DNA from 3 places in the Shewanella sp. 10N.286.51.B8 genome. Region 3 is predicted to be linked to each of the others. Evidence: predicted binding sites of a transcription regulator. Region 3 holds the regulator's gene; each other region holds the start of a gene.
What was found. Region 3 encodes MetJ, which represses methionine synthesis genes. Its sites were predicted from a motif close to TAGACGTCTAGACGTCTA; they were not measured.
Positions count from the first base shown of each region.

Region 1: the regulator MetJ is predicted to act here: its motif matches at 3,576-3,593, upstream of serA (phosphoglycerate dehydrogenase).
Region 2: the regulator MetJ is predicted to act here: its motif matches at 6,748-6,765, upstream of AB4160_RS17715 (methylenetetrahydrofolate reductase).

Region 1 covers NZ_JBFRKG010000018.1:84,347-94,775, reverse strand. Annotated here, with positions in the region: gene AB4160_RS08320 (ABC transporter permease) at 1-272, opposite strand, end outside; gene AB4160_RS08315 (ABC transporter ATP-binding protein) at 265-933, opposite strand; gene ygfZ (tRNA-modifying protein YgfZ) at 1,139-2,098, opposite strand; gene serA (phosphoglycerate dehydrogenase) at 2,261-3,490, opposite strand; gene AB4160_RS08300 (DUF2238 domain-containing protein) at 3,642-4,238, shown strand; gene AB4160_RS08295 (response regulator transcription factor) at 4,495-5,160, shown strand; gene AB4160_RS08290 (curlin) at 5,411-6,874, opposite strand; gene AB4160_RS08285 (S8 family serine peptidase) at 7,555-10,056, shown strand; gene AB4160_RS08280 (PaaI family thioesterase) at 10,190-10,429, shown strand, end outside.
Region 2 covers NZ_JBFRKG010000052.1:16,011-26,439, forward strand. Annotated here, with positions in the region: gene AB4160_RS17690 (malate synthase G) at 1-294, opposite strand, end outside; gene AB4160_RS17695 (LysR family transcriptional regulator) at 512-1,462, opposite strand; gene AB4160_RS17700 (isocitrate lyase) at 1,573-3,153, shown strand; gene AB4160_RS17705 (GGDEF domain-containing protein) at 3,302-4,228, opposite strand; gene AB4160_RS17710 (B12-binding domain-containing protein) at 4,228-5,295, opposite strand; gene AB4160_RS17715 (methylenetetrahydrofolate reductase) at 5,770-6,744, opposite strand; partial or broken gene AB4160_RS17720 (type IV pilin protein) at 6,985-7,122, opposite strand; gene AB4160_RS17725 (TonB-dependent copper receptor) at 7,361-9,394, shown strand; gene AB4160_RS17730 (efflux transporter outer membrane subunit) at 9,662-10,429, shown strand, end outside.
Region 3 covers NZ_JBFRKG010000018.1:195,583-206,011, reverse strand. Annotated here, with positions in the region: gene AB4160_RS08765 (SDR family oxidoreductase) at 1-704, opposite strand, end outside; gene AB4160_RS08760 (LysR family transcriptional regulator) at 842-1,747, shown strand; gene AB4160_RS08755 (conjugal transfer protein TraF) at 1,867-3,060, shown strand; gene AB4160_RS08750 (sulfite exporter TauE/SafE family protein) at 3,122-3,862, opposite strand; gene metJ (met regulon transcriptional regulator MetJ) at 4,041-4,355, opposite strand; gene metB (cystathionine gamma-synthase) at 4,563-5,723, shown strand; gene AB4160_RS08735 (bifunctional aspartate kinase/homoserine dehydrogenase II) at 5,786-8,179, shown strand; gene AB4160_RS08730 (cytochrome c) at 8,518-9,201, shown strand; gene AB4160_RS08725 (c-type cytochrome) at 9,211-10,254, shown strand; gene AB4160_RS08720 (cysteine-rich CWC family protein) at 10,367-10,429, shown strand, end outside.

The DNA.
Region 1 (10,429 bases), 110 kb from region 3:
AATCGGAAATAGACCTGCTCATTAATGAGTTGTTGCCCTGCGGCTGGGGTGATCAACAAGCTTGCCCGTTGACTTAATAGTTCGGTGGCTTCGCTGTAACTTCTTACTGCATTTTCATTGGTAGACTTGACGCCTATTAGCAAGGTGACTGCGAGGAGGATACCGAGAAGAATGGCACCAGCTTGTAATGGCGAATGGCGGTAGTGGGCAAAGAAGATTTTTAGTGACAACAGCCATTGTTTGACAGTGATGTCTTGAGCCTGATTACTCATGAATATGGCCTTTTTCTAAATGCCATCTGCGTTTCATATAGCCCGCACAGGTTTCACTGTGGGTTACCATCAACACCGTGGTATTTGCAGCCATGGTAAGCTGGCACATTAGCTCCATTACTTGCTGACCTGCAGCTTCATCTAAATTACCGGTTGGCTCGTCTGCTAGTAATAATGCCGGTTTGTGGATTAACGCTCTGGCAATGGCAACGCGTTGCTGCTGACCACCCGATAAGGTTTCAACAGGTCTTGTTAAAATGTCACTAATCCCAAGCTGCGTAATAAGCTCATCGCCCCAATCACTCCACTTTTGATTATTAAGCTGTAATACAAAACGGATATTATCGATAACATTAAGCGGGGTGAGTAAGTTGAATTGTTGGAAGACAATACCAAGTTGGGCGCGCCTAAACTGGCTCCATTGACTATCTTGCCACTGCGCTGCTTGTTGGTTCATGAGTTGTAACAGACCAGAATCAATTTTCTCAAAACCGGCAATGATATTAAGTAGGGTGCTTTTGCCCGTGCCGCTGGGGCCGGTTAGCGCAATGGTATCACCACGATGCAGGGATAAATCGACACAGTTAAGCACCTGATGGAGTCTATCGCCATCGTTAAAGCCTTTGGATACTTGCGATAGTTGGGTGATCACTGCTGTCATTAGCGTCTCTGGTATTACTTGTAATTACATCATCATACGACAAATAAAATTACTTAGATCGACTTTTCATTGAAATAACCCGTTTATATGTTGATTTTGAAATAATAAAAAAGGCTGAAGAATGAGAAGTAACCTCATCCATCAGCCTTTATTTAATGTTACGGTTAGCAGCCTTTGTTGGCTTTAACCCATATAACCGTTTAAGTTAATCTTCTAACGAATAAGGTAGCGGCTTCACCACTAGCTCACTTTGGTTGTCATTTTTTACTCTTAGTTTTGCATCATTTGGCGTATCGTTAGCCAATACTGCGGTTAATAGCACTTGGCCATTAAATTCAACCGCTTCGATAACTTTACCCGCTCGAAGAAAGCCATCTTCTGAGGCAATTTCAATTTGAGTTTCACTGCTGACAGTTTCAGAGGCACTACCGGATAGAATATACAGGGCGCGTTTATTACCACCGCGGTACTTCATTCTGGCAATGGTTTCTTGGCCCATGTAGCAGCCTTTTTCAAAACTAATACCGTTTACCGCCTGTATATTACACATTTGTGGTACAAACTCACTGCTGTGGTTGTCGTCAATATTGGCGTAACCGGCTTGAATTTCTAATGCTTGCCAAGCTTGGTGGCTAGATAGTGGTTGATTTGAAGCTGTGACTAATTGCTGCGCTTTTTCAGCTGATGTAATCACTATGAAGCGCTCAGCATCTTTTAAAATAATAGCGCCTTCAGCGTGAGTAACTTCATGTTCAATCCGTCCAAATTGCTGCTCAATAAACTCTGCAGCCTTCGTACCAGCAAAGCCTAAAATAACTTGCTTAGCAGTGACATCAGTTAATTCCGCTTTACTGAACACCGCATATTTCTGCCATGAGGCCAAACTTAGCGGTAATACTGATGCTGGCATTAAAATAAAAAGGCTTTCAGCAATTGTGTAGGTTCTAAAGCTAGCAATCATCTTACCCTTAGGATCGCAATGGGCGCCCCAGCGCCACTGAGTTTCTGTCAGCGATACGATATCGGTAGTGACTTGGCCGTGAATAAAGGTTTTACCTTGCTCACCGGTCACTTCAATTAAACCTAAGTGGCTTAAGTTTGAAACCAGTAAGTCGGGCGTTGAAGTTAAGTAATCCCAGTTTGGCTGTGTGGTTGCGAGTGTCATAAAATGATCCCTAAGGTGAGCAACAAAGATAAGCTTTGAGTGTAACGGAATTCAGTGAGGCTCAAAAGAAAAAGCTATCTTCAATTAATTGAAGATAGCTTTAATTCACAATTTAACTGCGAGATAAGCCTAAGGTTAAATCGTTCACCGACTTAGCTTGAATTAAAACAATACGCGGGTACGAATAGTACCTTCAATTGCTTTTAACTCGCCCAGCGCTTGTTCGGCTTGGTTTGAATTGACTTCCATGACCACGTAACCAATATCTGCAGTCGTTTGTAGATATTGCGCAGCAATGTTAATGCCTTTTTCTGAAAACGCTTGGTTAATTTTAATCAACACACCTGGACGGTTGTGGTGAACATGCAATAAGCGCGAGGTGCCTTTATGTTGTGGCAATGACACTTCAGGGAAGTTAACCGCAGACACAGTTGAGCCATTATCAGAATATTTAGCCAGCTTACCCGCGACTTCAATACCGATATTTTCTTGAGCTTCAGCAGTACTACCACCAATATGCGGGGTAATAATGACGTTATCTTGTCCACGTAGTGGGCTAATAAATTCGTCATCATTTGACTTAGGCTCAACTGGGAATACATCAATTGCAGCGCCTGCAATATGGCCTGACTTTAGGGCATCAGAAAGCGCATCAATATCAACCACAGTGCCCCGTGATGCATTGATAAAAAAGCTTTTTGAACGCATTTGTTCAAACTCTGTCGCACCAATCATATTTTTAGTTTGCGTAGTTTCTGGTACATGCAAGCTGATAACGTCTGCTTCATTCAATAGTGTTTCCATTGAATGGATTTGGCTGGCATTACCCAGTGGCAACTTGTCTTCAATATCGAAAAATACCACCCGCATACCGAGGGTTTCAGCCAAAATACCCAGCTGAGTACCTATATGGCCGTAACCAATGACCCCTAAGGTTTTACCGCGCACTTCATAGCTACCATTGGCACTTTTTAACCAACCGCCACGGTGGGCAAGGGCGTTACGCTGAGGAATACCGCGCATCAGCATGATGATCTCACCTAACACTAGCTCAGCAACACTGCGAGTGTTTGAGAATGGCGCATTAAAAACGGGTACGCCTAACTTCTCAGCAGCGGCAATATCAACTTGGTTAGTACCAATACAGAAACAGCCAATCGCGACTAGTTTTTCAGCATGGTTCAACACTTCAGCGGTTAATTGGGTGCGCGAGCGCAGGCCGACAAAGTGAGCATCTTTAATTGAGCGCAGCAACTGGTCTTCAGGAAGGGAAGCTTTGTGATATTCAATATTGGTATAACCTGCACGCTTAAGTACATCGACTGCAGTTTGGTGGACGCCCTCCAACAGCAGGATTTTAATCTTATCCTTGTCAAGCGAGTGTTTTGCCATGGTGTGGGTACCCTCTTATCAATAGTTATGCTTATGTTATGCTGACATTAATGCGCAACCAAAATAGCATTATTTATTGCCATTGTAGAGGGCTAGATGGCTAAAGACTGTGATCTTGGTTTAGAACAATATCATCTAAAGGGAATGTATAGTGAATAAGAAAGTTATATGGGTGGTTATTTTTGCTGTCGTGCTCGTTTGGTCGGTGAGTTCACCTAAAGATATGTTTACTTGGTGGTTAGAAGCACTGCCAGCATTAATCGCCTTACCCATCTTATTTTTTACCCGTAATAAATTCCCCCTAACACCCTTAGCTTACTTATTGATTTTGTTACATTGCTGCGTGCTCATGGTCGGAGCTAAATATACCTATGCCGAAGTACCACTGTTTGATTGGTTGGCTGATGTGATGGGTAGCGAACGTAATAATTATGACAAAATCGGCCATCTTGCTCAGGGGTTTATTCCGGTCATACTGGCAAGAGAGGTGATGCTAAGAAATCACGTCTTACAACCGGGCTATTGGTGTCAGTTTCTATCAGTTTGTTTTGTATTGGCATTTTCTGCTTTTTACGAACTTATTGAGTGGTGGGTTGCAGCTGCAACAGGTGAGAATGCGGAGGCGTTTTTAGGCACTCAAGGCTATGTGTGGGATACACAGTCAGATATGTTTATGGCACTTATAGGTGGTATTAGTGCATTAGTCTTGCTCACAAAGGTACATAATAAGCAGTTAGCATCACTTTAATCAGCTACATTTATAGATCTTGTGACTGTTAAGTTTATTTTTACTTGTTTTATTTTTGGTAACGGCTTGGTTTGCGAGCACTTAATCTATTAATGAGTACTTAAGTATTGCAGAAATACTTTATAGACTAGTTAAAATGCCTTATGGGCTAGTTAAAATGTACTATTATTGCATTATGTTGTTATTATGTTATCAATGTTTCAGGAAGAAACTCGTATAGCCGAGAGATACAGAATACTTTTCAGGGAGAAAAGTGATGAATTCGAATATTGATGAATTAGTCTTCTTACACCAGGTTGCAGCGCCTTGCAACTTGGCTATTTTAGCTGAGTCGATAGGGTTAAAAACCAGGGTAGTGAAACACCCTAGTGAACTTGAAGTAGAACATAATACTAATTGTTTCTATTTGATCGCCCAAAAGGGGGCCGCGCTGGATAGCAAAGGCATTCCGCTGTTGGTATCACGGCTAGTTAATCATGTCCCTGTCGCTTTATATCAAGTTGAACGGGGCTCGTTAGATCAGGAGTCTGCACTATTGTTAGGTGTAAGAGGCTTACTTTATGCCGACCAACGTATGGATTTAATGTTGACCGGGTTACGTAAAATGGTAGCTGATGAGCTTTGGTATGATCGACCGCTAATTAGCAAAATTTTCCGCCGACTAGTACAAAAACTTGATGCTAATACAGAAATCCCCCCAGATACTATCGCAATGCTGCAAATGCTCACTAATCGTGAAAGAACCATCATTCAACTAGTTTCAAGCGGTGCAAGGAATAAAGAAATAGCCCACAGGCTTTGCATTAGTGAGCACACGGTAAAGGCACATATCTCTTCCATCTTTAGGAAAACCCAATCTCGCAATCGGGTCGAGTTACTGCGTTGGGCACAAACTTATCAAGCCCATTTTGAGTTCGCTTAACTTAGGTTATTTACCCGCTTTAAAATAATTTAGAGATGTTATTAAGCCAGTTGCTAGTTGTAACTGGTTTTTTTGTTTGTTTCGGCAATTATTTCATCGTGTAAAATTAATTTATGAGCTTATGTCATAAAATTGCACAGAATTAGCTTAACGTAATGAAAACAATAAGCTTTGCCAGTGGAGGAGATATTAAAGTAAATATATAGGGAGCAATGTGCTCCCTATATTCAGTAAGAAAATTTTCTATAAATTAATTCTGGTAAATTGCTGCAGAATTAAAGTTTCCGGTTTGGACTACAGTGGCAATATCATTAGTGCCAATTTGCATGCCTGTAACCGTATTATCATTACCAATTTGGGTTACATTTAATGTATTCATAGTACCATCAATTGCAAAGTAACCATCATCTCCACCAACCCAGTTACCGTCGCCTAGCTGAGAAACGGTAATTGAGTGGTCATCACCAAAGGCGACTATATCAGTTAAGTTAAAATCACCTTCTTGGCTGATATCAACAGTCTGATTTGAACCGACATTTGAAATAACGGCTTCGTTATCATTGCCTGTTTGGCTCATATCAACTGTATTGTTATCTCCAACGGTTTCTGCATATGCAAAGTTAAGTTCACCTGAGGAAGTGATAGTGACCTCATTATAGAAGCCATCAGCTACAAAAGCAGTGTAGTTATCTGCACCACTTTGATCTACAGATATAACATTCTCATCACCATAAACAATAAACTCAGTTAAATTGGCATCACCAGTTTGTACGACTTCAATATCGTTAAGCGAGCCATTTAAAATAGCAATATTAGCGCCGCCCACTTGGTTACCAAAACCATCTTGACTAATAGTAACGTCATTATCGTCTCCAAAAGAAAACTCTATTGTTGCGCCGTTATTAATGCCAGTTTGGTCGATAGTAATATCATTTAAAGAGCCTGATAAGCTTGCTACTACAGCAGTGTTATCATCGCCTGTTTGGCTAAAATCGAATGTATTATTATCACCAAATACACCTAAAGCAGCACCAAAGTTGTTATCACCAAGTTGGTTTACAAATAGTTCATTACCATCGCCAGCATTTAGGCTGCCTGAATCGGAAACGATACCTGCTTGGTTATTTACACCATCTTGCATTATGGTTGCACTATTACTATTACCTTCAACAGCGAATACCGCTAAGTTAATCGCACCGTACTGGGTTACTTCTGCAGCGTTTTCATTACCAATAACTTCGATGATACTTTCGTTTTGAGCTCCATCTTGAATAACATCAGCAGTGTTACTATTACCCGTTAGCGATACGTCACTAGTGTTATAAAAGTCAGCCTGCTGAATAGTAACTTGGTTTTGGTCACCTATGATGCCAACGTTTGAAATATGCCAATCATCAACCTGGTTAGTAATGACAGAGTTTCCATTACCTTCAGAGCTAATATAAGATTCTTGCCAGTCCCCTTGCTGGGTTACCTCGGCAAACTGTAAATCACCAATTTGTGTCACGGTTGAAATATGACGCGTGCCAGTTTGGCTTACTGTGGCATCCTGCTCCATGCCCGTTTGAGTTACTGTTGCGTTAGTATTCGAAGCGAATGCCGATTTCTCTGCAGCTGTCACCTCTGGTAATGAAAGTCCTGCTGCTGAAACGGGTAATGCTAAGCTTGCTGCAATAGCAAGTGATACTAACGATAATTTCTTTTGCGATTTCATTCTACGCTCCCTGTTTAAATATAGATTTATCTGATTATTAGAAAATAATCGTTTGATAAAGTATTTCGCTTCCTAGTTAACTCATTGTGTCGCCAAAGTGCATAATTTAGCTTTAGGTAACTGAGTACTAATATGCGATCAAGAAGTAACTTCAGCGTGAACTTTTAAAGATCTAACAGTATTTGAAGCACTATAAACCCTCAATAAACACCAATAACTTAAGAGCAGGGTTTGCTTTTAAGTTTATGATTATTAACCCTAAAACTGTTTGGTTTTAGGTTGGTAGAATTTCAAATGATTCTGCTGATGCAGCGCGTTACAAGATTAACTTACGGTGCCCATTGATTTTTCTCAATCGTATAAAAGGTTAGTTTTTTTAGGGGATTAAGATTAAACCTTTAGTGCTACAAAGGTTTAAGTTACTGAATATCATGCTTATATTTGGCTGTTTTCGCTTACCACTAATATTGACTAGTCGAATAAGCCTAGTAGTTACTTACTAATTAAAGTTTCAGTGCTTTTATTGTTATACAGCTTGTGGCAACAATTTGATGGCAACAACAAATTCCGGGTTTCACTTCGTGGAAAATCAACTCGCTTTTAAAAATAGCTAATGGAAAAGCTACAGGTGCTGCATTACCGGTTCCGGGAATTATTAATGGAAGATAGGAAGCCACATCATGATTAACAAAATGTCCCCAATTGCATTAGCAGTAACATCTCTATTTGCGTTAAACGCAAGCCCTGTTATTGCTCAAGAAAGTGTAAAGTATAAAAAAGATGAAATTCTCGTTGTTTATAAAGAAAATGTGTCAATCTTTGAACGGTTGTCAGCGCAAAATCTAGTCGCAGGAACAGTCACAGATAAAAATGCTGATGGTATAGATGATAAGTTTAAATACCTATTATCTGGACGATTGGCTAAGTTATCACTTAAAAGCGGTAGTAATGTTGAAAGTGCAATTAAGTTAATTAGTAAGCATCCAGCAGTAAAATATGCCGAACCTAATTATACTTATACGGCAATTGGTATGCCAGACGATCCAAATTTCGTGGAGTTATGGGGCTTAAATAATACCGGTCAAACTGGTGGTGTTTCTGGTGCTGATATCGATGCCGTTACCGCTTGGGACACTACTACAGGTAGTGAAAATGTGGTTATTGGCGTAATTGATACTGGTGTTGATTATAATCATCCAGATCTAGTTGCAAACCTTTGGGTTAACCCTAATGAAATACCCGGAAATGGTATTGATGATGATAACAATGGTGTCATTGATGATGTTAACGGCTTTAACGCTATTACCGGAACTGGTGATCCAATGGATGGCAATGGTCATGGTACCCATGTCTCAGGAACTATTGGCGCACAAGGTAATGATGGCGTAGGTGTTGTTGGGGTTAACTGGGATGTCACTATCATTGGTTGTAAATTTTTAAGTGATAGTGGAACAGGCTCTACAGAAGCTGCGATAGCTTGTATTGATTATTTCACTAATTTAAAAGTGAACCATGGTGTTGATGTTAAAGCGACCAATAATTCTTGGGGCGGCGGCGGATTTAGCCAAGCATTAAAAGATTCTATTGAATCGGCTGGTGATGAAGGAATTTTATTTGTTGCAGCAGCAGGTAATAGCGCTGTTGATAATGATGCAAATCCACACTATCCATCAAGTTATGACTCTGATGTTGTTTTGTCGATTGCCAGTACCGATCACAATGACGATATGTCTAGTTTTTCTCAATGGGGATTAACAAGTGTCGATATGGGCGCGCCTGGTTCTGCGATTTTATCAACCCTTCCTGGAAATAGTTATGGTACCTATTCAGGTACTTCAATGGCTACACCACATATCACCGGCGCTGCAGCACTTGTGTGGTCAATAGCACCTGATATTGACCCTGTCACTATGAAGCAGTTACTAATGGATTCTGGTGATGCTAATGCAGCATTGACTGGCCTAACAGTGGCTGGAACACGTTTAAATGTCGCAAACGCACTGGCAGATGCAGATCCAGATCCATCATTTGCGTTAAGTGTCACGCCATCTTCACAATCAGTTGAAGCTGGCAGTGCCGTTAGTTATGACTTTAGTCTGGGCAGTATTGCTGGTTGGGATGATCAAGTCACGCTGTCATTTGATGTATCACCAGCATTAGAAGGCATTAGTCTTTCTGCTAACACTGCAGTAGTCGGTGACAGTTTTACGCTTGATGTTGCGACGCTTGAGTCTGCTATTTGGGGAGATTATGTCATTACCGTTCATGCTGATGACGGCATCACTTCGAAAAGTAAAGCTGTTAGCCTAGAAGTCTATCCTGCGGGATTGAATGATTTTGGTTATAGCAATGATACTCCTGTGGATATTTCGGATAATACTACTATCACCAGCACCATTGAAATCGGGGATGAATTACAAATCTTTGGCCTTGATGTGAATGTTGATATTACCCATACATGGATAGGAGATTTAGTCGTAACACTAACATCACCAAATGGCACAGAAGCTATGTTGCACAATCAAACTGGTGGCAGTGCTGATGATATTGTACAGACATGGGCAACTGAGCAATTCAATGGTGAAATAGCATTGGGTACTTGGACATTAACGGTTAGTGATTTAGCGGGTGGAGATAGTGGCTCATTAAATCATTGGGGCTTACTTTTATCGGCTCTGGGGGATGCGAGTCCTACAGCACCGGTGGCAGGCTTTGAATATGCTATTGATGGCTTAACGGTTGATTTTACCGACTTAAGTTCAGACGTTAATGATGACATTGTTAGCTATGAATGGAGCTTTGGTGACGGTTCTACCTCTTCAGATATGAATCCTACATACGCTTATGCGGCAGGTGGAATTTACTCTGTGACATTGGTGGTAACAGACAGTGAAGGTTTAACTGATACAACTGCTATGGATATCGAAGTATTTGATTACAGCATAGACGCTGCAGTTACACGTACTATGGTTTCACGTCGTGGTAGTGCGGCGGTGGACTTATCATGGAGCGGTGCAAACGGTGAAAGTGTTAATATTTACCGTGATGATGTAATGGTATCAACAACGTCGAATGATGGCCGTTACCGAGATCGTTTCACTAATGCACCAGCAGAGGTGACTTATAAAATCTGTGAAACAGACACAACATTATGTTCAGACCCAATCGTAGCTATTTTTTAGTAGTGTTAACCTAAAAAATTAAAACGAAGTTTAAAAAGGGATGGCAGCTGCCATCCCTTTTTTATGGAAATCCTTTAAAGTTAAATAGCTTGGCAGTAGACTGAATTAATTACGAATTACTGGAAGTTGATAAATGAGTATTTGGTTTAGAGAAGTCACCCTTGAAGATTGCGCTAAAATGGATAGTGGGCTCCATGGAAAGGGCACATTAATGAAAACCCTTGGTATTAAAATTACTGAAATTGGCGCAGATTATATGGTGGCGACTATGCCAGCTAACCCTTCAGTACATAACCCTTTAGGCATAGTTCATGGCGGCGCTAATGTGGCACTGGCCGAAACCGTTGCCAGTTATGCGGCTAACTTTGTGGTC
Region 2 (10,429 bases), on a different contig from region 3:
AAAATCGTCACCCTCAGGCACTAGGTAGCCGATTTCGGATAGAAAAGCTTTGTATTGGTCTGGGTTAACGTCTTTAGCTGGGTGCTTTGTATGCCATTGATCAATTTGTTGCTGCAATTGCTGCCTTTTTTCTAACAAGGCCACATTAATGGGAGCAAATTCGGTAATGATGTCCTCAAATTTTGCCCAGAAAGTTGCTGAATCAATGCCTGTACCTGGACAAATGTCACTATCGACCAGTTGCCACAATGCTTGTGCTACTTGTAATCCACCTACTTGAATACGTGCTGTCATGTTTATCCCTACCTTTAATTCCTGTGCGCTGAACTTAAAAACCACTCAAATCTATTATTAATCGTTAATTCGCAGCAAGACTTTACTCTATATCAAATTAAGCTTATTTATCCAATTTATACTTGTTATCACCAATATTCATCAAATCTATGGTAAATCACCCTTTTTTGGTTAATTTGCAACGTATCAGTAATTAAAAATCAAAATAACAACAAGATTAAACGTCGCCTCTATTTATTTCATCTGCCGTTTTAGTGATTAATTGGCGCATCCATTGATGTGCTGGATTATGTTGAAGCAAGGGGCTCCAAGCCATAGTTAATGCAATGGGTGGAATAATAAATGGCGGCGGAACAATACTCACCCGATCATTATTGTTGTGATGACGAGCCATCTTACTTGGTATGGTTGCGATCAAATCCTGTTGCTCAGCCAACAAACACGCGGCTTGGTAATGGCGAGTAAAAACCGTGATTTGCCGTTTTACGCCAATTCGAGTTAATGCTTCATCCACCCAACCTAAGCGCTGAACATCAGCAGGATCCATCCCTACACCAACGCCCATTCCGGTTTTACTCACCCACACGTGTTTGGCTTGCAAATAACTGTCTAAAGAAAACTTGTGTAAAACTGGATTCGTCTTACTAATCAAGCAGCTGAAGTCGTCATTCCACAAAACTTTCTGGTGAAATGATTGCGGAATAGTGTCGAATCGATTGATCACCATATCGACTCTTCCTTGTTCTACATCAGGGAAACTGACATCACTTGGGGTCATGATGTCTAAAATAATGTTGGGTGCTTGAGTCCGAAGTTTTGCAATTAGCGGAGGTAGTAAGGTCGCTTCAGCATAATCACTAGCCATGACTCGAAAGACTTTGTCACTTTCTTGTGGGTCAAATTTGGCGCGAGGCTGTACGGCTTTTTCTAGCCCGATAATCAAGGTACTGATTATGGGTTGCAACTCTTTAGCACGTTCTGTCGGCGTCATGCCCTGACTGGTGCGAATAAGTAAGGGATCATCAAACAAGGTTCTTAAGCGTTTTAGGCCGTTACTCATTGCAGGCTGGCTAATACCAAGTTGGTCAGCTGCTTTAGTTACATTTCTTTCACGTAGCAAAACATCTAAATAAACAAGGAGGTTCAAGTCGATACGAGATACATTCATAAGATGAATACCGAAAATAGTAAGTATAAATTAGACTTATTTAACCAAATCTAACTATTATTTTCAACGTAATCATTTGCCGCTAATCAATTTGTTAAAGGAATATACACATGACTAACTATAGAAGTAATATCGATGAAGCTGCTACCTTGATTAATTCAGAAGGTAGTGCATGGAATGCCATCAACCCAGAGTCAGTCGCTCGTATGCGTCTACAGAACCGCTTTAAAACTGGGTTAGACATCGCAAAGTACACTGCTAAGATTATGCGTGAAGACATGGATAACTACGATAAAGATTCATCGCAGTACACTCAGTCTCTAGGTTGCTGGCATGGTTTTATTGGCCAACAAAAAATGATCTCTATTAAAAAGCATCTTTTAACCACCAAACGTCGTTACTTATACCTTTCAGGTTGGATGGTTGCAGCACTGCGCAGTGAGTTTGGTCCATTACCTGACCAATCAATGCATGAAAAGACCTCTGTCGCTGCGTTAATTAAAGAGCTATACACTTTTCTACGTCAAGCTGACGCACGTGAATTGGGTGGCCTGTTCAGCCAATTAGATAATGCCAGCGAGTCAGAAAAAGCGGCGATTCAAGACAAAATTAATAACTTCGAAACCCATGTTGTACCGATTATTGCTGATATTGACGCAGGTTTTGGTAACGAAGAAGCCACTTACTTGATGGCAAAGCAGATGATTGAAGCCGGTGCTTGTTGTATTCAATTAGAAAACCAAGTGTCTGATGTTAAACAGTGTGGCCACCAAGACGGTAAAGTGACCGTGCCCCATGTTGAATTTCTAGCGAAAATTAATGCGGTTCGTTATGCCTTTTTAGAATTGGGTATTGATGACGGTGTGATTGTTGCCCGTACCGATTCACTAGGTGCTGGTCTAACACAAAAAATTGCCGTAACCAATGAAGCTGGTGACTTAGGTGATAAATACAATAGTTTCCTTGAAGTGGAAGCGGTTGATGCTGCCAAACTGAACAACGGTGATGTGGTATTCCAGCAAGATGGCAAACTCGTTAAGCCTGCTCGCTTGCCAAATGGTTTGTTCCAGTTTAGAGCGGGTACTGGTGAAGAACGTTGTGTACTTGATTGTATTACTTCACTGCAAAATGGCGCTGACTTATTGTGGATTGAGACTGAAAAGCCTCATGTGTCTCAAATCGGCGGCATGGTTAACGAAATCCGTAAGGTGATACCTAACGCTAAACTTGTGTATAACAACTCACCATCGTTTAACTGGACACTTAACTTCCGTCAGCAAGTATTTGATGCAATGCAAGCAGCAGGACAAGACGTTTCAGCTTACAACCGCGATCAATTGATGAGTGTTGATTACGATACAACTGAGCTTGCTATTCAAGCTGATGAAAAAATTCGTACTTTCCAAGCTGATGCTGCACGTGAAGCGGGTATTTTCCATCACCTTATCACGCTACCAACTTATCATACCGCAGCACTATCAACTGATAACTTGGCTAAAGAGTACTTCGGTGACCAAGGCATGTTGGGTTATGTTGCTAATGTTCAACGTAAGGAAATCCGTCAAGGTATTGCCTGTGTTAAACACCAAAACATGGCAGGTTCTGATATGGGTGATGCACATAAAGAGTACTTCTCTGGTGACCAAGCGCTTAAAGCGTCAGGTAAAGACAACACAATGAACCAGTTTTAACGACTCGTTTTACAAACGATAGCAAGTGTTAAACTCGCTATCGTTTACACCAAAAAGCCTGAAGTATCGCTTCAGGCTTTTTTTATATTTTAATTTCCCGAACTAAATCACTTGGGTCTGTCTCTGAAAATAACATGGGCAGCCATGATTAATGGCTTGTTGCCGTTTCAGGGCTTAAGGCAATGTATTTATTTCTGCCACTGTTTTTCGCCATGTAACATGCATCATCTGCTCGTTTAATCAGTTTGTTAATATCTTCGTTTTTATCCCACTGGGCAATGCCGATTGAAAGGGTATTTACTCTGTCCAGTGATGCAATTTTGAGCGCTCTGCAATTTTCTAGGATACGGTTAGCCAATATGAACGAATCGGTTAACGATTGCCCTGTAAGGACAACGACAAACTCTTCTCCTCCAAAGCGAGAAATAATATCTTCAAGTCTAAGGGTCTTTTTAAGCATACTTGCTATCGCCACAAGTAGTATATCTCCGATATTATGCCCCCAATTATCATTAACCGATTTGAAAAAATCTAAATCAATAAAGAACAGGGTTACCTCCATATTTTGTCGTTTGGCTGACGACAACCTGGGATTCATGATGTCAAAAAATGCTCGTCGGTTTAGCAAGGATGTCAGTGGGTCTTCACGTGCAATTCTTTCTATGTCTTTTTGGGCTTTAATAAGTTGCCGTTTTTCGCGACGAAGCTGAAAATTGAGTTGCGCCATTAGATTACTAAGACTGCTTATTTCTTCAATTAGCTTTTCATCTTTTAGCTCCAACATTTCAGCAATACAATAGAACGAGGACTCCATTTTACGAAACGAACATAAAAGCCCTTCACCTTTTGTGGTTTTAAGTAGTTGCGGATCTGAGTCAAGGTCTTTTATTTGTGTCACTCGAGGGGCACCGGCAAAAAAGTCATGCCAATTGTTTGTTTCAGATAGAAAAATAGCAAACAGTAAGTGAAAGCCCCGGTTGTGACTGATTAATGTGCCATCGTAAGCAAACTCAGCGATAGCCAATACGTGCGAATTTTCTGCGATATCTATTGCAAGTTCACTGGGGATATTCATTAAGCTAACCAGGTGTTGAGCTTTTGAATCGCTTCTTTGTAATCGCTGGTGATGAAATCGGCTTTAAGCACTTCTTGCGGTTCATGGAAAAAAGACAGCGCCTGACCGCCTACAATGGTTTTAATATGTGGGTATAAGGCGTCGATTTCTTGGAGGATCTCTCGAGCCTTTTTGATATTGTAAGGCATGGTAACGCTGATGATTACGGCTTTAGGTGACTCATTTGTAATATAATCAAGAATGGCATCTTTAGGTGCGTCGGCACCAAGATAGGTTGTATCCCATTCATTTGCTTCTAACGCTGTGGCAACCATCCATGAGCCAATTTGGTGTTGTTCAGATGCCGCGCAAGTTACCAATATCTTTGGTTTAGTTATTTCTGGAAGGTCTAGGTGCATTAGCAGCCCAGTGAGCACACGATTGGTAATGGCTGTGGCTAAATGTTCGGTGGATACTGATACGTCACCATTTTGCCAAAGCAAACCTATTTGATAGAGAGCGGGCTGAGCCTCATTATTAAAAAAACGCTCAAAGTCTTCCCATGTAGTGACTTTATTGAATGCATAGCTGTAGGCGTTACGGTGATCACCTGTAATAATATAGTGGAGAAAGGGGTTATCCATTGCAATAAACTCTTCTTCTCGGTTGCCTTTTATTAGGCTACAGCACTCATCATGGGCCCTAAGCATCCAATCGTATATTTGCACTAATTGTGCAGCCTCAATTGGTGGAATTGTCTTTAAAATCAATTGCTGCCATTTTTCTAGTTCTTCTTTAAAGTAGAGAAATGGCACCCCTTGAGAATGATAAGCCTGATAGACCCAGGGAAGTGCTTTCACTAAAGCGGTTCCATCACGGGATTCAATAACCTGGGAGATAAACCCAAGGTGGTTGCGGTGATTATTGATTAATAAGTCCAGCGAATTGCCATTTAAAAAACGACTTTGCTCGGGCTTTGAAATCCAGCGATTAATTTCTACCAGCATTTCTTCACCGAATTGACAATATGCATTAATGGCATTGTCAGTCACTGTGGCAAGTAGTGTATTGAGTTTTTGGCTATCCATAGTTAGTCCTCAATTGAACAGATACAAATTGAACTTATGCGCGAGGTTAAAAGTCGACAAAACCTAATGCTATTATAGTCATAATAAAGCTCATTGCTGGTTTTTTTTGAAGCAAAAGTAGTAAAAAATTAGGCAAGTTTAAGTGATGACTGTGCCTTTGTTTGAAATGCGTTGATGAGATAACTGAGGGCCTTTAGCGCTGTTGGTTAATGCTTCGACTTAGCAAGCACCTTGCTGACTTATAGGCTAACACTTGACCTTTAACCATTACTGCTAATTTACAGTTATCCCCCCATATTTAATTCAACAATAACTGATATTATTGGTTTTTTTCAATATTTAATTGTGGTTTATGTGATTTTTTAGAGTCAATATAAGCGCTTATGGCTAAGCCATTTGTTACTGGCGCTTGACGCTGAAAGCTTGCCTTATGGCGGCTATTAACACCATAGGGCAAGATTTTATCGCTGAGGACTATTTATTTAGCACAAATTGATCAATTTGATTTTGGGCTAAGGCTTGATCCATGGTGCCCTTTAGCAGTTTGTACATCAAAATCGAGGCATCAATCTCAGTTTTACGGTTAGTTAAACTTTCAATATTCAGCCCTAATGGGATATTAAGCGGTATAACAGCAGCCAAAATTTGCAGCAGGTTACTGTGATTAATCTTAATTGACTCATACAGAGGATCTTCTGCCGACAAAATACGCTGGCTGGTAGCTTCGGGTACCGACACACCTAACCAGTTGATAAACTCCAGAGTTTTAGCACTGCCGCAAGGTGAAAATGTCAGGATGATGCGATTAGGCTTGATATTGTTTAACGCACATTCTTTGGCGTAGCTGGTTAACATATCAATGGTTGCTTGGGCGTTATACACCGCCTGAGTGATGTAGTATTCACAGCCTTGGTTTGATTTACCTAACAGGCGAATATGTTCATTTTTTTTACTTAAATGGCGCTCTGCAATGGCCACGCCACCCAGGTAGAACGCTTGAGAGTGCGCCGCTAATACGCGGTAAGCGTCATTTAATGGTAATGAACTTGCAACCTGAGTCGATGGCGATCCCACTAATACCAAGTCTCTGACATTATTTTGATACCAAGCGCGGGACAACCACTCACTAAAGCCCTGTTCATCAAGACCGGCAACGCTCTTATAAGCAATAACTGGCTTGCCTGACTTTTGATTGATTAGCTGAGCGTAAGTACCAGAATCATGAGTGGCTTTAAAGGGAAAAGGCCTTGGGGTATCAATGCGGCTGGTTTCATCCTGAATATCGTAGATGATCAAACCATCAAAGTTTATCTCATCAAGGCGAGCTAACAATTTATCAGCGATAATACTGACCGATTCAAAATCAGTATCGATTTTTGGTGGGGTTGTACCAATAAAATAGATCCCACGGTGATGATCGGATGAACGCTGTTTTAATGATTTTTTCATGTTTAGCCGTCTAGATGGATGTTATCTCCATTGTGTCTTAAATTTTGACCCTTGTTAAGGCCGAAAAAGGGTATTTTTTGAAATAATTAATAACCACTTAAATTAGTCGGCGATAAGTTTTAACTCAGATGATTTTATCTGTCTGTGGGTTTGAATATAGAGCAAGCAGAGTCACATTTTCCCTATTAGTTGTGGTTAATGTACTTGGCTGAGGAGGTGACTTTATTGAGTTATCGCTGCGCCGTTTAATGCCGCAATTCTGGCATCGGTTGATAAATTGATGAATTTAGGTGCGGCAGTAACCGCTAGAATGGCAAGAATAATGATAACGACTACGAGCTCAATTAAGGTAAAACCCTTATTATGGTTAAGCGCCATGGCTCAAAAATCCATTTATTCAGTTTATTATTTGGCAGCGATGTTATTTCAAATGGGCTGCTACCCCTACTTATCTACTTGAATAAAAGGTTTTTTATTTATAAGAGTTTAGTATTTTTGACCTCCCTTTAATTAGCCTGTGACATAGTGTCGCAGTTTGTTGGTTTTAAGTTGAAACCTGTTCTGGTTAATTTATAAATGTCCGCACAAATATTATAGGTTTGTCATAGGACTGTTTATGTACCGCTCTAAATTGATGATTTCTATCGCTGTCGCTTTAGGTTTTTTACCCACTTCCTTCGTTCAAGCCACTGAGGCTAATCCCACAGACACTCAGGCTGTTGAAACCACCCAAGAAAAAAAACACAAGCAGCACTGCGATAATAAAAGCTGTGATGACTACCTTGTGGTGACTGGGGAGTTAATGCGCGATCCTGCCAAAGTTGTCACCGATCCCAAAAAGCCCAGATTACCGCTGCCCGCTTATGACGGTGCAGGTTACTTAAAAACCATCCCCGGTTTTAGTATCGCCAGAAAAGGCGGCGCAGGTGGCGACCCTTCTTTAAGAGGCATGGGCGGTTCACGCATCAGTATTGTTGATGATGGCCAGCATGTTTATGGCACCTGTGGCGGACGTATGGATCCGCCAACAGCTTATATTTATCCAGAAGCCTATGATGCCATTACAGTGATTAAAGGCCCACAAACAGTAAAATATGGCCCAGTAGGTTCCGCAGGGACGGTATTATTTGAAAAAGATCGCCATAGCTTTAGTGAGAAAAGCCTTGAAGGTCGCGCCAGCGTAACCGGTGGCAGTTTTGGCCGTGAAGATTACTTAGTCGAAATAAAAGCAGGTACTGAAACCCATTACATTGATTTTGATGCTAATAAGTCTAAAAGCGATCATTATCAAGACGGTGATGGTACCACCATTCAATCCCTTTATGACCGTAATAATTACAATTTTGCTTTAGGTTGGACCCCCGACGAGTCAACCGTGGTTGAGCTTGCTTATGGCAGCTCAAGCGGTGAGGCTGAGTACGCTGACAGAACCAATAAAGCTCGTGTGATCGATAATGAAAATGTCACCTTTCTGCTGCAAAAGGATGTTGATTTTTACTGGCTGAATAATATTGATTTTCAGTTATATAGTAATGAAAACGATCACGTTATGGATCAGTTTGACCGCGGCGTAAATGCAGGCACTAATGTCAGACGAAAAACCGCAGGTGGTCATTTATGGTTTGATATTTCAGCCAATGAAAAATGGGAAACCATTGTCGGGCTTGACTATATGGACAGTAAGCACAAAGGACGCAGCATCAATCAAGCTGAAGATAATGGCCTAGATGATTTATTAGCAAAACCCTTTATGCAGGACATGGCTTATATCAATACCGGCTTATTTGTTGAATCAAGTTATCAGCTTAACCAAGGTAAAATCTTGACGGGGCTAAGAATGGATCAATGGCAAACCAGTTTATATGTGGCCCAGCAAGGCAGCCGTGATGATGACTTATTCAGTGGCTTTGTTCGCTACGAGTTTGAGACTGATAAAAGCCAATATTATATTGGCGGCGGCCATGCCCAACGTATTCCTGACTATTGGGAGTTCATGAAGGCAGACAATAATGATTTGTCACTTAAGGCATTTGATTTAGATGCTGAAAAAACCACCCAGCTTGATGTTGGCTGGATTTATCAAGACGATATTGAAATATCCACGGCGTTTTATTACGGCAAAGTGGCAGACTACATCTTAATTGATGCTAATACTGCCAAGACCGCAGCTTACAATATTGATGCAACGATTTGGGGCGGCGAATTAGGCCTGCTATATCCATTTACTGATCAATGGTCGGCGCAAACCACCGTCAGTTATAGCCATGGTGAGAATGACACTGACAATACACCACTAGGGCAAATATCCCCTTTAGAGGGTCGTATTTCAGTGAATTATGAAGCTGAAAATTGGACCGCTGGGTTATTTTGGCGGATGGTTGCGGCGCAAGATAGAGTCGCAATTGGTCAAGGTAATATCTCAGGACAAGATCTGGCTGAAAGCAGTGGTTTTGGCACATTGGCCATCAATGGCTCTTGGAAGCATGATGATATTTTAGTGAGTTTTGGTATTGAGAACTTATTTGATATTACCTATGCCGAACATGTTAGTCGCTCTGGAGCGGGTAATGACATTCCTGGTAGTTCACCACTATTTCAAGTTAATGAGCCGGGTCGAACCGCTTGGGTAAAACTTGATTACAATTTTTAATAAAAACCGGCAGGCTTGTTACATTTAATAAGCCTGCATCATTGCCCACTTTGGGTGAAACCTCTGCTTTAATGCCTGATACAGCCGCCGACAAACTTGTCCCTAGCTACAATACATTGCTTTTATTCACATAACCTATGTAAAGCTATGCAAAGTTACCCTTTGGCAGTTTTCTTTATAAAGTGATCTAATTAAAATCAATCACGTAACATCTAAATAATATTAAATCATATTAAATAATAATAAACGAAAATGGATTTCCAGTTAATGAAAACACGCTATACGCTAGTGGCGGTTGCAACTTCGCTATTCATTTTATCTGCCTGCAGCAGTTCATCCTATCTTGACGAGTCTTTGGTTAAACCTGAGCTGCCTGCGTCGTGGCATACCGACGCCAAATCATTAAAAGACAATCAAAGTTGGGTAACACCAATCGCTACCGATCAGTTATTAGAACTTATCAGTATTGGCCTGAACACCAACCAGCAGTTAATTCAGTTAGCTCTTGAAGTCGAGGTTAACAAGCAGCAGCTTAATGTCAGTGATGCCAGCTTTTGGCCAGAGTTAAGCTTATCGGCTAATAGTGCTAGAGGGGGAAATAGTGATGCAACGTCTAGCTCCAATAGTCTTAGTCTTGATGTTAGCTATGAGCTAGATATTTGGGGCAAGTTATCCGATAGCGCTAAAGCCTCAAAACTGAATTTACTCACTGCTGAGGCCAATTATCAGCAAGCAAGGGATGCACTGGTTGCTGATGTGGTGATTGCCTACTACAAGGTAGTGACCTCAACAGAGCTCGTTAAGCTATTTGAGCGTCGCACCGAAAATGCCAAACTTAATTTTGACATCATTGAGTCGGGTTACCTGCAAGGGTTAAACACCGCGCTGGATGTGTATTTAACTCAAAATGAGTTTCACAGTGAAAACTCAAACCTGTTGGCACAGCGCAGTCAGCGCAATAAAGATATTAGAACCTTAGAGCGCTTATTAGGCGGCTATCCAGCAGGTAAATTACTGATAGATGAAACACTGCCG
Region 3 (10,429 bases):
GTTGGCGCTAAGACAATTTCTCGTACACAAACATTTTGCGGCATTTCAAAGGCAAATACAGCCGCATCAGCAACTGCTGTAGGCTCGATAACGCCGCCCATGAACTCTTTCCATTCTTGGTAGCCGGCTTTAATATCTTCATCGGTTGTGTGGCTAAGCAGGGCCGTTTCAACAGCGCCTGGAGCGATAGTCACCATTCGCACATCATCCATCGCCACTTCTTCGCGGATATTTTCAGTTAGCGCATGCACAGCAAACTTACTGGCACAATATGCTGCATGGTTAGGGAATGTTTTACGACCCGCTATAGAGCTTACGTTGATAATAGTGCCTGTTTTACGGACTTTCATATCAGCAAGCACAGCGTGAATACCATTAAGCACGCCCATCACATTGATGTTGAGCATTTGGCTCCACTGGGCAGGATCTTGTACATCTGCTTGACCAAGTAGCATTACGCCAGCGTTATTGACTAAACAGCCAACAGGGCCAAACTTTGCTTCAGCAGTCGCAATCGCTGTTTTCATCGCTGCAGCATCAGTAACATCAACGCTAACAGATAAGCTGTTGGGCAGGTTAAGTGCTTGCATTGGTTCAACGCGACGAGCAAGTAAAAGTAGTGGGTGACCTTTAGCGCTAAATGCATTCGCCATAGCGGCGCCAATACCTGATGATGCGCCAGTAATGACAACAAGTGATTTCATGATTTTTACCTCGTTCGTTAAGTTGTGTCCATTATAGGTAATGGCTCATTGTTGATATATAATCCACAAAGAACATCATTGTTTACCTGTGGCTCCTAATAACTTGTTGATGACCACAAACTAAAATAGACATTATTATGAACTTAGACATAAATTTGATTGATATCAGAGCCTTTGTGGTGATTGCTGAGCAAGGTAACTTTACTCAAGCTGCACAGGTCTTAGGCTGCTCACGTTCGCATTTATCAAAGCAATTATTAAGTTTAGAAAAATTTCTTGGTGTTAGCCTAATTATTAGAACCACCAGAACCCAAAGACTGACAGAGCAAGGTCAGCAATTGCTGTTGCAATGCCAGCAAGCGTTAGCGCAAATCGATCAGGTGGTGGCAATGACATTAGACAGCGCTGAAACATTACAGGGCAATATTCACATTAATTGCGTTGGCGGGGTGATTGGTGAAGATATTTTAGTGGCCTTGGTGAATGATTTTATTAAACAGTATCCTGAAATTACCATCGATCTTGATTTTAGTAGCCAGCGGGTTGATTTAATCGAGGGCCATTTTGATATTGTATTTCGCATGGGCGAACTGGCAGATTCAAGCTTGGTGGCCAGAAAGCTGATGGATATCGAAAACCGCACTTTAGTCGCCCCTGAATACTTAGCGAAATATGGTCAACCGCAGCATCCAAGCGAGCTTAATAATCACCTGTGTATTACTGGCTCGATCAGCCATTGGCGCTTTGGCCATAGGCAAGATGCTCAAGCTGTAGACGTTGCCATTAAGGGCGGTTTTAAGTGTAAAAATGGCCGCGCTATGAAAGCCAGCGCCTTAGCAGGAAATGGCATTGTGCGATTACCTTATTTATATTGCGCTAATGAAATTGCAGCGGGTCAATTAGTGAATGTGTTTAATGATTGGCATATTCCCGACACGCCTTTTTATATGCTTTACCATAAAGATAAATTCCAACCAGAAAGGCTGAAAAAATTTATTCAATTCACCATGGAAAATTTTAAGCGCTATCTACCTGATTCATAAAATAACATTTAAAAAACGGCTGATTAAATTCATCTATGCCGTAAAAGTCTAACGGGATTGAAGCCTATTTTTAATTTTTTCGACTATCTTTATTAGATAATTAAAAATGAAAATGGTGAATGATGAGATCCTTAGCGCTGCTATTGTTTTTACTGCTGTTTGCGATAAATACGCAAGCGGGTCAGCTTTATTTTGAAGCTCGCAGTGATAGCATGGGCGGTACAGGTGTAGCCTCATCAAGCCGTATCGGCGCAAGTTTTATTAATCCCGCTTTACTGGCTATTTACGCCCCAAAAACCAATGAGTTCTCCTTACTGTTACCGGTTGTGGCTGCTGAAGTGGATGATAGCGACAATATGCTTGATAAGTTTGACTCACTACAAGACAGTTTTGATGACTTAGAAACGGCCATAAACGGCAATGATACTGATGATATTGCTGGTTTTCGTGATGATTTAGTTATTAATTTAAATGCCCTCAACGGCACTAACGCCTCGGTATCAGCCGCAATTGGCGCAGCATTAGTATTGCCAACTCAAACCGTGCCAATGGCGCTATTTTCCAAAAGTCACCTTGACGCTATGGGCGTTGCTGATATTGCTCAAGGTGATATTGATATGCTGACTAATCTCGATCCCGCCAACCCTCCTGCAGATCTCACTGACTTAGACTCTCAAGGCATTGTATTAGCCGCCGGAGTCACAGATTTTGGGGTGGCGTTAAGCTTTCCACTATCTATAGTTAACATGCCTGTAAAAGTTGGGATTTCACCTAAGTTTCAACGCATTGATACCTATCATTACAGTGCCAGTGCCAATAACTTTGATGTCGATGATTTTGATGATGATAAATATCGAAATGATGACAGCTTATTTAACCTTGATCTTGGGGTGGCTATTGAGCCAACAGAAAGCTTAACCTTAGGGCTGTCTGCTCGTAATTTATTCAGTAAAAAAATAACCACAGTTGAAGCTCAAGGACGGACATTTGAATACCAAATTGAGCCGTTAGTCACAGTGGGAGCTGCTTATGATTGGTCCAGAGTCACCTTAACCACGGATATTGATCTGGTGGAGCAAAGCCGTTTTAGCGAGTTTGATGCGGTGCAGTATTGGCGAGTGGGCGGTGAAGTTAAAGCCACTGACTGGCTGTTTTTACGCATGGGCTACCGCCATGACTTAAAAGATAATAGCGTAGATATTTACTCTTTCGGCACCGGCTTTGCCATCGGCCAAGCCTTTAAGCTGGATATGAGCGGCAGCTATGGTGATGATGCCATTGGCGCTGTGCTGCAAACTTCTTATCACTTTTAAGCGTTATCATTTTTAGCTGTCATCATTGTTGCATTTATATCTGCCACAAAAAGATGATCGACTAGCCTGCTGATAATTCAATTAACGACTTAAGGGTTAGCAATAATGCACTTAAGCTACATAACACCATAGTGGCGATGCGAGTCTTATTTTTATCAACCTTATTGGTTAGCTTTCCTGCGGCAATATTTCCGAGTATGACAGATGGCAATAGCATCAATGACAACCACAGATGCTTTTCTTCCACTAAGCCTGCAAGCATTAAAATAATCAGTGCGATCATTGAGCTGAAAACAAAAAAGATCGATAGCGCGGCTCTAAACTTCGGCGCATCTTTACCGGCTAATAAAATCGCTAATGGTGGCCCACCAATGGCGGCAATATTTCCAAATACCCCCGACAAGACACCTGCAATAAATAGCGAAAGCCGATTTACTGGCGCTGTGATCTTAAAAATACTCAGCAACACCGCTGCGCCGACAATAAAGGCAATGGCTAACCCCAGTACTGCTTGGGGGGCAAACAGTAATAAACCTGCGCCCATAAAGCCACCAGGTATTCGCCCCAGCAGCGCATATTGCAGCCCATTAAACTCCAGTTGAGTACGTTCACGCAATAAGGTCAATAAGGCGATGGAAAAACCCATCATAATCACAGGGGCTGGGACTAATTGTGGGTCGATGATATAGAGAAGTGGACTGGCAACAACCGCAAGCCCAAAACCGATAAGGCCTTGGGTTAATGCGCCTAGAAAAATGATAACCGATGCAAGCATCAAGGTCTGCGGATCGATAAATTCCATTGTCGACTCTTTAGGCGCAATACTGCAACTCACTCTCAGCTTGAGAGCTCGATGCGTTAAATGACGAGCAGTGTTTGATTAATTGAGCAGGCTTATGCTTTAGCGCAAGTACTTTAGCGCAAGTACTTTAGCGCAAGTACTTTAGCGCAAGTACTTCAGCGCTAGTCGCTAGCTTGACTTAATCAAGATCTTCCCACTCAATTCCCATGGCATCCATCAAAGCTTTTGCTTCAGATGGGATGCTATCAGGCCCTTCTTTTGATAAGTCACCGTCATTTGGCAGTGGTTGTCCAGTGTAGGCATGCAAAAATGCTTCACACAGTAGTTCACTATTGGTTGCATGACGTAAGTTATTAACCTGGCGGCGGGTACGTTCATCAGTCAATACTTTTAAAACTTTTAAAGGTATGGATACCGTGATTTTTTTAACTTGTTCATTTTTTTTGCCATGTTCGGCATATGGGCTGATATAGTCGCCATTCCATTCAGTCATTAACTCACCTTTATACGATAGATTCGTGGCAGATTTTAACCGCTAAATAATAACAGTCAAATTATTGCGGTTATTCTATAACGAATGGAAATAGATTTCTTTATGTTTAGACGTCTAAACGGCTGATTTGTATTGACGATGTGACTTAGCTTAGGTACATTTAGCCATCTAGACATCTCTTTAGTGTGTATTCTTTAGGAGTTTACAATGAGCAAACATCGCGCAGCTACGCTAGCAGTACGCCAAGGTATCGAGTCAGATACCCAATACGGCGCTGTAGTCCCGCCGATTTATCTATCAACAAACTATTCTTTTGATGGCCATAAAAACCCTAGAGAGTTTGATTATAGTCGTTCAGGAAACCCGACGCGCTGCGTGTTAGGTGAAGCCATTGCCAAACTTGAACATGGCGCTACTGGGGTGGTTACTTGTACCGGTATGGCTGCGATTACCTTGGTCACTAGTTTATTAGGCCCCGATGATTTACTGATTGTGCCTCACGATTGTTATGGCGGTAGTTACCGTTTGTTCACAAATCTTGCCAACAAAGGCCAATTTAAATTACTGGTGATTGATCAAACAGATGAGCAAGCACTCAGTGATGCGATTGCTCAGAAACCTAAAATGGTGTGGTTAGAAACGCCGTCAAACCCATTATTACGTGTTGTTGATATCAAAGCTATTGCTGAGCAAAGCCATAAAGTCGATGCCTTAGTTGTGGTTGATAACACCTTTTTATCGCCAATTTTGCAACAGCCATTAGAGCTAGGCGCTGATATCGTCATGCATTCCACCACCAAATATATCAATGGTCATAGTGACGTTGTAGGTGGCGCTGTGGTGGCAAAAGACCCTGAACTGGGTGAGTTACTACACTGGTGGTCAAACACCTTAGGGCTAACAGGCTCGGCTTTTGATAGTTACCTAACCTTACGTGGCATTCGTACTTTAGCTGTACGTATTCGCGAGCATCAAAAAAATGCTGAGCAAGTTATTGACGTACTTCAGGCCAGCAATCTTGTCGAAAAAGTGTATTATCCAGGCTTAAAAGACCACCCAGGTCACGATATTGCAGCTAAGCAACAACAAGGCTTCGGCGCTATGTTAAGTTTCGAACTTAAAGGTGGTGAAGCAGAAGTGGTCGCCTTTTTAAATGCACTGTCTATTTTCAGTGTTGCTGAAAGCTTAGGCGGAGTGGAAAGCTTAGTTGCCGTACCTGCAACCATGACCCATAGAGCAATGGCGCCTGCAGCACGGTATGAAGCTGGCATTAAAGATACTTTACTGCGACTATCTGTCGGGATTGAAGATGCTGAAGACTTGGTTGCCGATATTGAAGTAGGCTTAGCTGCTGTCGCTGCGCTTTAAGTTAATCTCCCTTGGCTATATTCATGTAGTCAGGCTGGTATATGTTGTTTAAGGAGTGAAAAATGGCCCGCAGTCATTTACATAAATTTGGTGGTTCAAGTCTTGCTGATGCAGATTGCTATCGCCGCGTTGCCCATATTTTACTGACTCATGGCAACAGTGATGATTTAGTCGTTGTTTCAGCTGCGGGTAAAAGTACTAACTTTTTATATAAATTACTCTCCTTAAGAGAAAACGGTGACTTGTGGCAAGAAGAGCTACAAGTACTGGTGAGCTATCAGCAAAACCTGATTGAGCAACTTCTCTCAAACGAACAAGCGCGCGATTTACGTGAGCGCCTATCAACCGATAAATCGCAATTAGTCAGTTTATTGTCCCTTGAAGAGCGCAATGAATTTCAGCTCAATCATGTATTAAGCTTTGGTGAGCGTTGGTCAGCACGATTAATGGCAGCCTTATTAAGAGAGTCTGGCGTTGCTGCCGCGAATATTGATGCCTGCTCACTGCTGGTGGCTGATGAAGGGCCTGTGCCGAATATTCGTCTTGATGAGTCCCGCGAAAAAGTCCAAAAGCTGCTGGATGCTAATCCAAATACACGCTTAGTGATCACCGGCTTTATCTGCGCCAACAGTAAAGGGGATACATTATTACTTGGCCGCAATGGCTCAGATTACAGCGCCACCTTAATTGCCAGCTTAGCGGACATTGAACGAGTGACTATTTGGACCGATGTTGAAGGGGTATTTAACGCTGATCCGAATAAAATTAATGATGCCAAATTACTTGAAAGCATGTCACTTGCTGAAGCCGATCGTTTAGCTAAACTCGGCTCGCCAGTACTGCACAGCCGAACTTTACAGCCCTTATTTGATACTAATGTTAGTCTCGCGGTGCGCTCAAGTTACGCATCACATACTGACTTTACCCTTATTGCGCCCCAAAGTTCGTCAGCTAGCGCTCCAGTGGTTACCAGTTTAAATGAAGTGGTGCTGTTTCGCTTTAAGCAGCAAGCGCTAATTCAAACCACACTCAAATTACTTGAGCAAGCCGGTATTGCGCCGCTAGCATATTGGTGCTCTGCCCATCATAAAGTTGAACTGGCATTCACTGCTGAAAACCAAAAGCAGGTACAAGCGTTACTGGAGCTACATAGTCATGAGCTATTAATTAGCGATATCCATGCTCATACTGATTTAGGTTTAGTCGCTTTGGTTAGTGCTGATGCAGAGCACTACCGCCGCAGCTTTGCCCGATTATTAAGTCGCGATGCCAAACCCCTGTATCAAGATGGTTTGAGTTTAGTGACCTTAGTGCCTAAATCTCAGGTTAATTTACTCACCCAAAAAGTACACCGACGCTGCGCAGGCCCGCGATTGCGTATTGGGGTATTATTGCTTGGGGTCGGTAATATTGGTGAAGCCTGGATTGATTTATTTCAGCGCTCATCCACCATGCTTAACCGTGAACTAGAAGCCAATGTGCAACTTGTGGGTTTAGTGAGTTCAAAAGAGGCGCTCATTTGCCAGCAAGGAATAGATGCCAATAACTGGCAAGATGACTTTGATACCACAGCAACAACATGGGACTACCCTAGTTTATTTGAGCAGCTTGAGCTGCTCGACTGCGATGAGCTGGTGGCCTTGGATATCAGTGCTAGCGCCAGCTTAACCTTACAATACCCAGAGTTTTTCGCTCGAGGGATTCATATGGTGAGCGCCAATAAACTTGCAGGCTCAGGGCCGTTACCTTTTTACCGTGAGCTTAAGCAGCAGCTAAGTAACCGGCGTTTATTTTGGCGTTACAATGCCAGTTGCGGCGCTGGCTTACCAGTACAGCATGCCCTAAACGATTTACGCAATAGTGGCGACAATATCGAAGCTGTTGGCGGTATTTTTTCAGGTACTTTATGTTGGCTGTTTGAGCATTACGATGGGCAAAAATCTTTTTCTGAACTCGTGGTTGAAGCCCGCGGATTAGGCATTACAGAGCCAGATCCTCGAGATGATTTATCTGGCCGAGATATGCAGCGAAAGTTACTTATTCTGGCCCGTGAAATTGGCTTTGAGATTGAGCTTGATGCCATTGAATTAAATTCATTAGTGCCAGCTGAATTAGCCGACTTGTCGTTAGATGACTTTTTAGCGCGCATTGGCGAGTTAGATGAGTTTATGTTGCAGCAATATAGTGCAGCCTTTGAGCAAAATAAAGTCTTAAGGTATGTGGCATCTTTAGATAAAGTCGATGGCAAAATGCATGCTGAAGTAGGCATTCAATGGGTCGACTCGAACCATCCCTATGCCAGTTTAACCCCTGGAGATAATGTGTTTGTCATCCGCAGCACTTTTTATCAGGGCAATCCGTTAATTATTCGCGGCCCAGGTGCTGGCCGAGAAGTTACCGCAGCAGCTGTGCAGTCTGACTTAGTACAAATCTGTAAGGATTTACTGCAGGAGTGATCCTTAAGCGTGAGTTAAACGACGATTAACTTGGTTGAAAGATTAACTTTAAAGGCCTATTCCCTAACGGAATAGGCCTTTTTTATTGTCATAAAATAGCGCTAAAAGCATAAGCTCAGAGTTAACTTCACTCCCAGTTGATTTGCTGATGATTAATCGACAACGACCTTTTCATTATCAGTCTTTAGCCTGCAAATATTCGCTGTCTGTTCTTTGGTAAGCGTATTTGGGTTACTTTTTCTTTGGTGGAGAGTATTCAATTAAGTCACATAAAGTGGATCTGATGGACTACATTTATTATTCCAGTAGCTAAACATCATCCAAGGAGAGGGCGGTATATGAAATTCCTTTTACAAGTCATCACGATAATAGCAATAGGGGCAAGTCGTAACTTGGCTATTGCCGATATTCCTGCTCAATCTCCCAAAGAGTTATTGCAAACCGTACCCACACAGGCGCAAGTTTGTTTAACTTGCCATGGTGTTAATGGTGAGGGTTTAGGTGTTATAGGGCCTAGGTTGGCGGGTTTATCCAGTGAGTATATCGCCTCGCAGCTGGTTAATTTTCAAATGGGTAATCGACAAAGTCCCACAATGTCGGCGATGGCTGCGACAGTACAAGGTGATGCTATCCAAGTCGTTGCTGATTTCTTTGCCGCTAAAACAGTAGCTGAGATCCCATTGCAATACCGCGGTGACAAGGTTGAGATAACTGATACGGCGGAAAAATTGGCTTATCAGGGAGATTGGGGCCGCGATATACCTGCCTGTACTAGCTGTCATGGACCTTCAGGCATTGGCGCAGCCAACTTCCCTCGACTTGCAGGCCAAGAACCTAGCTATTTAAAAAACCAACTATTGGCTTGGCAAAATGGTACTAGAAAAGGTGATGTCGATAATATGATGGCTAATATTGCCGCTAAGCTGACTGCTGATGAAATTGACGCATTGTCAGCGTACTTTTCAGCTTTAAAACCTCTGGTTCAAAATGCTGCTGCTCAACAGCCTTTGGCACAAAAATAAGGACATACCATGAAACTGTTTAATTATTTAGTCGCAGGTGTGTTTATCAGTTCAGTTAGCGCTGCAGAATTACCCGATAGGCAAGCTCAGATCCCCGCTATAGCAAAAGATCCCGCAGCGCAGTATCTGCAACCTAGCGATTTATCAGCTATTCCAGAGGGTGAGTTTGGCGACAAAGTACGTTTGGGCTATCAGATATTTGTTAATACTCAGCAATTAAGAGATAAATATGTCGGCAATGAGCTTAATTGCGTTAATTGTCATATGAACGCAGGTAATAAAGCCAATGCTTCACCGCTATGGGCTGCCTATATGGCTTATCCCGCTTATCGAAAGAAAAATGACAAAGTGAATAGCTACCAGGAACGGATTCAAGGTTGCTTTACTTATTCAATGAATGGTACAGCCCCCGCATCAGGCAGTAAGGAACTTGTGGCTATCTCAGCTTATTCTTATTGGCTAGCCATGAGCGGTTTACTGAGTCAATTTAATCTCGATAGCAAAGTAGCAGAGTTGAGTGATGTAGAACTGGTAAAAGGTGGCAATAGAGAAGAGTTCCCAATTCCAGCTGCAGTGAAAGCTAAATGGGATCAAAAAGCCTTAACTTCACTTGCTGGCCGAGGTTTTCCCAAGTTAGAAGCGCCAGAACAAGCTTATTCAACTGAGCGAGGCGAAATAGTTTATCAAACCCATTGTCAGGCTTGTCATGGCGTTGATGGTCAAGGCATTAAAATGGCTAATGTGAGCGCTTTACCGCCATTATGGGGGCCGCAAAGCTACAACTGGGGCGCAGGGATGCATAGAGTGAACACTGCAGCTAATTTTATCTATGAGAATATGCCGCTGGGTAAAAGTATTCAGCTAACAGTGCAGCAGGCTTGGGATGTGGCAGCTTTTGTTAATGCCCATGAAAGGCCGCAAGATCCGCGTTTTAAAGGAGACCTGCCACAAACCCAAAAAAGTTATCATCAACATGATGGTTTTTATGGCAAGCAGCAGCTTGGTAATGTTTTAGGCGCCGAAGCTTATCCAAATTTTCCTGTTAATAAGTAGGACTTTAACCAGTTTCAAGCTTATGCTTTTAAGCTACAATCGTTAAGGCATAGCCTTATCTCATAAAGCATTTTATGGAAATTAAACCAGTTAACGAAACAAAGTGAACCAGATGAAAGATGTAGAAATATACTCACCAAACCAAGCAAATGAACCATTAGTATCTGAGGCACAA